Thalassospira sp. TSL5-1: one gene and its partner. The protein of the gene in region 1 interacts with the protein of each later gene in a pairwise test. Links are inferred from orthologs where the notes say so. Each region holds a gene or a part of one and is shown on either strand. Other genes may lie near its edges. The genes, in order: grpE and LF95_RS05410.

Evidence for each region.
Region 2: the proteins of grpE (region 1) and LF95_RS05410 interact in binary tests that used the Escherichia coli proteins (3 or more experiments, as listed by UniProt). The link is inferred for Thalassospira sp. TSL5-1 from one-to-one orthologs.

Annotation. Positions count from the first base shown.
Region 1 is NZ_KV880638.1:233,026-236,348, reverse strand. The notes cover bases 164-3,161. They hold grpE (nucleotide exchange factor GrpE), read left to right. Parts: upstream 164-1,336; coding sequence 1,337-1,987; downstream 1,988-3,161. Other genes in these bases: LF95_RS10600 (ArsR/SmtB family transcription factor), read right to left, coding at 2,868-3,161; cobB (Sir2 family NAD+-dependent deacetylase), read left to right, coding at 2,140-2,901; hrcA (heat-inducible transcriptional repressor HrcA), read left to right, coding at 226-1,284. Also shown: more of LF95_RS10600, read right to left, coding at 3,162-3,323. UniProt on the Escherichia coli protein: Participates actively in the response to hyperosmotic and heat shock by preventing the aggregation of stress-denatured proteins, in association with DnaK and GrpE. It is the nucleotide exchange factor for DnaK and may function as a thermosensor.
Region 2 is NZ_KV880637.1:1,149,138-1,152,363, forward strand. What follows is about bases 140-3,040. They hold LF95_RS05410 (Nramp family divalent metal transporter), read left to right. Parts: upstream 140-864; coding sequence 865-2,217; downstream 2,218-3,040. Other genes in these bases: LF95_RS05405 (AraC family transcriptional regulator), read left to right, coding at 140-567; LF95_RS05415 (cytochrome c oxidase assembly protein), read left to right, coding at 2,454-3,040. Outside these bases: more of LF95_RS05405, read left to right, coding at 1-139; more of LF95_RS05415, read left to right, coding at 3,041-3,226. UniProt on the Escherichia coli protein: H(+)-stimulated, divalent metal cation uptake system. Involved in manganese and iron uptake. Can also transport cadmium, cobalt, zinc and to a lesser extent nickel and copper. Involved in response to reactive oxygen.

The DNA of each region.
Region 1 (3,323 bases):
GCCTGGCCAGATCGAGAATGGCCTCAAGCTAATGCTCCGCCCCACAAAGGTCCAGCCTTTTCCCCGGTTTCTTGCCGGTTTGATCAGACTGAAACACCCCGCCAGTCCCGAAAAGACAAATTGTTATCGCCAGCGTATTTTGAGCCTGCAATTGACGGCACGCCGGGGGCTGTCTAAATTCTCAGGATCGCACAAAACCGTATATGACAAGGTTTTAGATCTAAGATGACACTTTTGGACAACACAATGCTGGGCGATCTGAACGAACGGTCCCGCGAGGTGTTCCGTCAGATCGTTGATGCCTATGTCGAAACCGGTGAACCCATCGGATCACGCACCATTGCCCGGCGTCTGTCGGAAAAGCTTTCGGCAGCAACCGTGCGCAATGTCATGGCCGACCTGGAAGACCAGGGGCTTTTGGTCGCCCCGCATATTTCGGCTGGTCGCCTGCCCAGCGAAAAGGGATTGCGGCTTTTTGTCAACGCGCTGATGGAAGTGGGCGACCTGCCCAATGCCGAACGCGACCAGTTGACAAAAAACTGCGAACGGGCGGGATATTCGCTTGATGAAATGCTGGGCGAAGCCACCAGCATGCTTTCCGGCCTGTCGCGTTGTGCCGGGCTGGTTGTGGCACCCAAAACCGACGGGCTGCGCCTGAAACAAATCGAATTCGTGCCACTTTCGCCAGGCAAAGTGCTGGCTGTACTGGTGGCGCAAAATGGCAGTGTGGAAAACCGCATCGTTGATGTGCCCACCAATATGCCGACCTCGGCATTGACAGAGGCGGCGAATTATCTAAATACGCAGCTAGCTGGAAAAACACTTGATGATGCACGCCTTCTGGTCGCGCGCGAACGCGAACGTATCCAGACGGAACTTGACGTTCTTTCCGCCAGCCTGATTGATGCAGGTATTGCAACCTGGGCGGGCGGAGTAAAAGATTCGTCACTGATCATCAAGGGTCAATCGCAGCTATTGGAGAATATTGCCACGATCGAGCAGCTTGAAACCGTCCGGCGGCTGTTTAACGTTTTGGAGGCGCGTGATCAGATGATCGAGCTTTTGGACGTGACATCGGAAGCGGAAGGGGTTCAGATTTTTATCGGAACCGAAAACAAGCTGTTTGGTGGATCGGGGTTGTCGATGGTGATATCGCCCTATCAGAACGCCGAAGGAAGCATTGTCGGTGCAATCGGGGTTGTCGGACCGACGCGGATCAATTATGCCCGCATAATTCCGCTGGTCGACTATACCGCCAAGCTGGTCGGGCGACTGATTGGTTAATTTTATGTGGCGCTGCGTGTCAGGCCACACAACAAATGAAGGTAGTCCAACAATGACGGAAACCGCAAAAAACACCACCGAAGAAGAAATGCAGGACGCCTCCCCGGCCGAACAGGTTGCCGCCGAGGAAGCCGCACAGGAAGACGTGGCACAGGATCAGGCTGAAGGCGCAAGCACGCCAGATGATGTTATTGCCGCCCTGCAGGCCGAGAATGCCGAACTGAAAGACCGCCTGCTGCGCACCGCAGCCGAAGCGGAAAATATCCGTCGCCGGGCCAAAAAGGATGTCGAGGATTCGGCCAATTACGCCATTACCAAATTCGCCCGCGATCTGCTTGATGTTGGCGATAACCTGCGCCGCGCCCTTGAGGCCGCTGGCGATGGTTCGCAGCAGAATGACGCGATGAAAACGCTGATCGAAGGCGTTGAAATGACCGAACGCACGCTTTTGAAATCGTTCGAGCAAAACGGCATCGAAAAGCTTGAGCCGCTGGGCGAAAAACTGGACCCCAACAAACACCAGGCCGTGTTTGAAATGCCCAGTGCTGAACATCCCGACGGCCATGTCGCCCAGGTGATGCAGGCCGGTTACGTCCTTAAGGGTCGCCTATTGCGCCCGGCAATGGTCGGTGTTGCCAAGGGTGGCAACACGACCCCGGATGCAAAAGACGAACCGGGCAGCAATGTCGATACCTCGGCCTGATCATCCGATATCGCCGATAGAAAATAAGCAAAATGGCTCCGTGCACATCCGCCCGGGGCCATTTTTATGGCGATTCGCATTGTTTCTCGTACCGGTTAAATCCTGTAAACTGCCACCAGACAGACCAAGCCAGATGATTTTCCGGGGCAAAGATGACGATTTCCAAGGCATTAACCGATATATTGCGCGATGAAGCCGCACCGATTGTTATTTTAACCGGGGCTGGCATTTCGCGTGAAAGCGGCTTGCACACCTTTCGCGACCCGGATGGCATTTGGGCGAAATATGACATTTCCGAAGTGGCCACCCCCGAAGCCTTCATCACCAACCCCGACCTGGTTCAGTCGTTTTACAATGACCGGCGCAAAATTTTGCATGATGCGGCTGTCATTCCCAATGCCGCCCATCTGGCTCTGGCCCGCCTGGAACAGGAATGGCCCGGGGATGTGTTGCTGGTAACGCAAAATATCGATGACCTGCATGGCCGGGCGGGCAGCAAGAACCTGATTCACATGCACGGCGAATTGCTGAAAATACGCTGCAATCACTGCGAGGCGATTTCACCCTGGCAGGATGATTTAGGTACAACCGACACCTGCCCGGCCTGCGGCAAAACCGGCGGGCTGCGGCCCCATGTGGTGTGGTTTGGCGAAATGCCGCTGGAAATGGGGCGGATTTATCAGGCCCTGGAAAATTGCGGGCTGTTTGTTTCCATCGGCACATCGGGCAATGTTTATCCGGCGGCAGGGTTTGTGGAAATTGCCCATCATCACGCCCAGGCCGAAACCATCGAGATCAATCTGGAACCCAGTGACGGGGCCAGCCTGTTTGATCATGCGATTTATGGTCCGGCCACCCAAACCGTACCCGCTTTTGTTGATCAATTACTGGGCAGCGGGGCAAACAGGTCGTAAAAGGCCTGTTCCCCGGTCGGGGTAAAATCAATCACGCGCGACTCGTTTGATTTTCTGGCCCAGCCAAGATCAAACATCCGCTGCAACAACCCTGCCCCCAAGGCACCTGCCAAATGCGACCGCCGCATACTCCAGTCCAGGCACTCCCGGCACAGGGGGCGGCGCAATTGACGCATCTGTGCCAAATCCAGGCCAAAATCTCCGATAAAGGCCGCGCCCTGTTCGCTGATACGCATCTCGCCCATATCGTCAAAAACGATAAACTGCCGCTGTTGTAAATTCTCGAACAGGGCAACGCCCATTTCACCTGCCAGATGGTCATAACAAATGCGGGCCTTGCGCAGGGCGGGGTCACGCGGGCCGGTGCGCACCCGGTTATGCCCGGTACGCTGGGCAATCCCCATCAGATTTTCCAGAAGTTC
Region 2 (3,226 bases), on another replicon or contig:
AGCATTTTATCCACCTCACGGCAGATGGGGGCGGCGATCCAGGTTAGTGATGGCGATGATGCCATGATCAATGCCGCGACGCGGATGCTGGAATTGCTGGAAACGCCGAACGATATTCCCATGATTGCGCCGCTTATCGAACGCGAGATTTTGTATCGCTTGCTCAGCGGACCGCAAGGGCTTCGCCTGCAGCAACTGGCAATGGCCGATAGCAAATTAAACCAGGTTTCCCGTGCGATTGAATGGATCAAGAAAAACTTTCGCGAACCATTCAGCGTGGATGTTTTGGCCCGCGAAGCCAATATGAGTGCATCTGCCCTGCATCAGCATTTTAAGGCCGTTACGTCCATGAGCCCGCTGCAATATCAGAAACAGATGCGTTTGCAGGAGGCGCGATCCCTGATCCTTACGCATGCGATGGATGCGGCAAGTGCCGGGTATCATGTGGGATATGACAGTCCGTCGCAATTTTCGCGGGAATATCGTCGCATGTATGGCGCACCGCCACGGCGTGATGTCGAACAACTGCGACTCTCGGCAGGGGCCGGGATGATTGAAGTTGCGTGATTTCTATTAAAGAGTGAATATTTTTCACATTATCCCTCATAGGGATTGTTTTTCAGGTGTGGGAAACAGGATTTTTGCCCGAAAATGACGGTTTTGAGTGCTGCAGCAGCGTCTTGATCCTGGCGTTACAAGAAACAATGGCTTTCTGAAAAGTTTAGCCTTGACTAACTTTTAAAGTCCGCACAACAATTAGGGATAAATTTTGGCCGGGTTTCGCCCTGTATACGGGGAAACGGCGATTTTTAAAATTGGAATTAGTATAAATATTAGGTGGGTTGCCACCTTCGGAGATGGCATATGGCCGATACGGGTGAAGTGAAACGTAAACCGGGGGACTGGCGATATGAGGCTGAGCAACCCTCGCTGGTCGAGGTGTTTCGCTCGATTGCAGTGTCGCCCGATGCGGGTTTTTTTCGTAAATTTCTGACATTTGCCGGGCCGGGCTATCTGGTGGCGGTGGGATACATGGACCCGGGCAACTGGGCGACGTCGCTGGCGGGCGGGTCGCAGTTTGGTTATGCGCTTTTGTGTGTGGCACTTCTGTCCAATATCATGGCGGTGGTTTTGCAGTCCTTGTGCGCGCGCCTTGCCATTGCCACCGGGCGTGACCTTGCCCAGGCCTGCCGCGATGCCTTTCCTGCCTGGATGTCCTGGCCGTTATGGCTGTTTGCCGAACTGGCAATTTGCGCCACTGACCTTGCCGAAGTCATTGGCACCGCGATTGCACTGAATCTGTTGTTCAATATTCCGCTTGAATTGGGGGTGCTGATTACGGCAGCCGACGTGCTGGTGATTTTGTGGTTGCAAAGCCGTGGTTTTCGTTGGGTCGAAGGCTTTATCATTGCGCTGCTGGGTGTGATTTCAATTTGCTTTGCCGTGCAAATTGCGATGGCCGACCCGGACTGGTATGGCGTGATTACCGGTTTCGCCCCGACAACCGATGTCTTGACCAATCAGCATATGCTGTATCTTGCGCTGGGCATTATCGGCGCAACCGTGATGCCCCATAACCTGTATTTGCATTCAGGGATTGTCCAGACCCGCGATTACGAACGCACGGTTAAAGGCAAACGCGAAGCCCTGCGATTTGCAACACTGGATTCGACCGTTGCCCTGACATTTGCGCTGGTGATTAATGCCTCGATTCTGATCTTGGCAGCGGCCACCTTTCATGTTTCCGGGCAGACAAATGTGGATGATATTGGCGTTGCCCACGAACTTTTGGCACCGTTGTTAGGCGCCTCGATTGCGCCCATTCTGTTTGGTATCGCGCTTCTGTGTTGCGGGCTGAGTTCGACTGTGACGGCCACAATGGCCGGCCAGATCGTGATGGAAGGTTTCATCAAAATGACGATACCTTCCTGGTTGCGACGCCTGGTAACGCGCGTTGTGGCCATCATTCCCGCCATTACCGTCACGATCATTTACGGGCAGGCCGAAACGGCAAAATTGCTGATCCTGTCACAGGTGGTGCTGAGTTTTCAGCTGCCCTTTGCCGTGGTGCCGCTGGTGATGTTTACCGCATCGCGCGAAAAGATGAAGGAACTGTGTGCCCCGCGCTGGTTGACATTTGTGTCCACGATCATCGCGCTGATCATTATCGCGCTGAATGTGAAGCTGCTTTACGATATTTCGATGGGCGCGGTTTAACACGGGTCCTGGTGGCCGAACACCAGGCGTAATTAGTTAACGGGGCCGGAAAGAACTTCACATCAATGTGAGGGCGCTTTCCGGCCTTTTTATATGTCCGGTCTTGAATGCAGGGCAGGGGCGCGGTACCAATTTTCGCCTTGGCCGCGATTTTCTTTTGATGATTAATAATTCGCAATTACGTCGTGCGCCGGGATGGTTATAGTACCATCAGCATTATAAAGTTTGTTGTTGCCATGCGTGGACAACCGGTGCGGTTGGCCGGGCAGGGCGTTCTAAATGTGCCGATCGTCACCACAGCAGAAGATGTTGCCATGACTGACCGCCCCGAAGACCGCAGTGCCAAAGGCAAACGCCGAACCCTGATTGCAATGGGCTGTGCCGTTGCCGTGATGGTGGGTTTGGTGATTTATTCCCCGACCCTGTATCGCATGTTTTGCGCCGTCACCGGCGTGGGCGGCACGGTTCGGCAAATATCGGTACCCAATAAAACGGCCGATAATGCGGCTTCGCCGGAGCAGGGTGCTGATGCGACAAATGCAGTCGCAAATGCCGGTGATATGGTCGAGGTGTATTTTGATGCCAATGTCGCCAAGGGCCTGCCGTGGGAATTTTACCCCGAAGAACGCAAGGTTTCGGCCAAGCTGGGTGAACCGGTGAAGGTGTATTACTACGCCAAAAATACGTCGGACGAGACCATTGTTGCCCGCGCCGTTTTTAACGTTACGCCCTATAAATCCGCCCAGTATTTTTTCAAGATCGAATGTTTCTGCTTTACCAACGAAAAGCTGGCACCCGGTGAAAGTGCCCGGATGCCGCTGGTTTTGTATGTCGATGATCAGATCCACAAAGATCCGAACACTTCAGAGGTCAAAGACATTACCCTGTCTTATACCTTCTATCGGCAATCGGACCTGTCTGAGCAGGAAATTGCCAATACCCGCGAGTTAAAGGCGGGATCTGACCAGATCGATGAAGAACTGTCCAAATCGGAAAAGATTGATCTCGA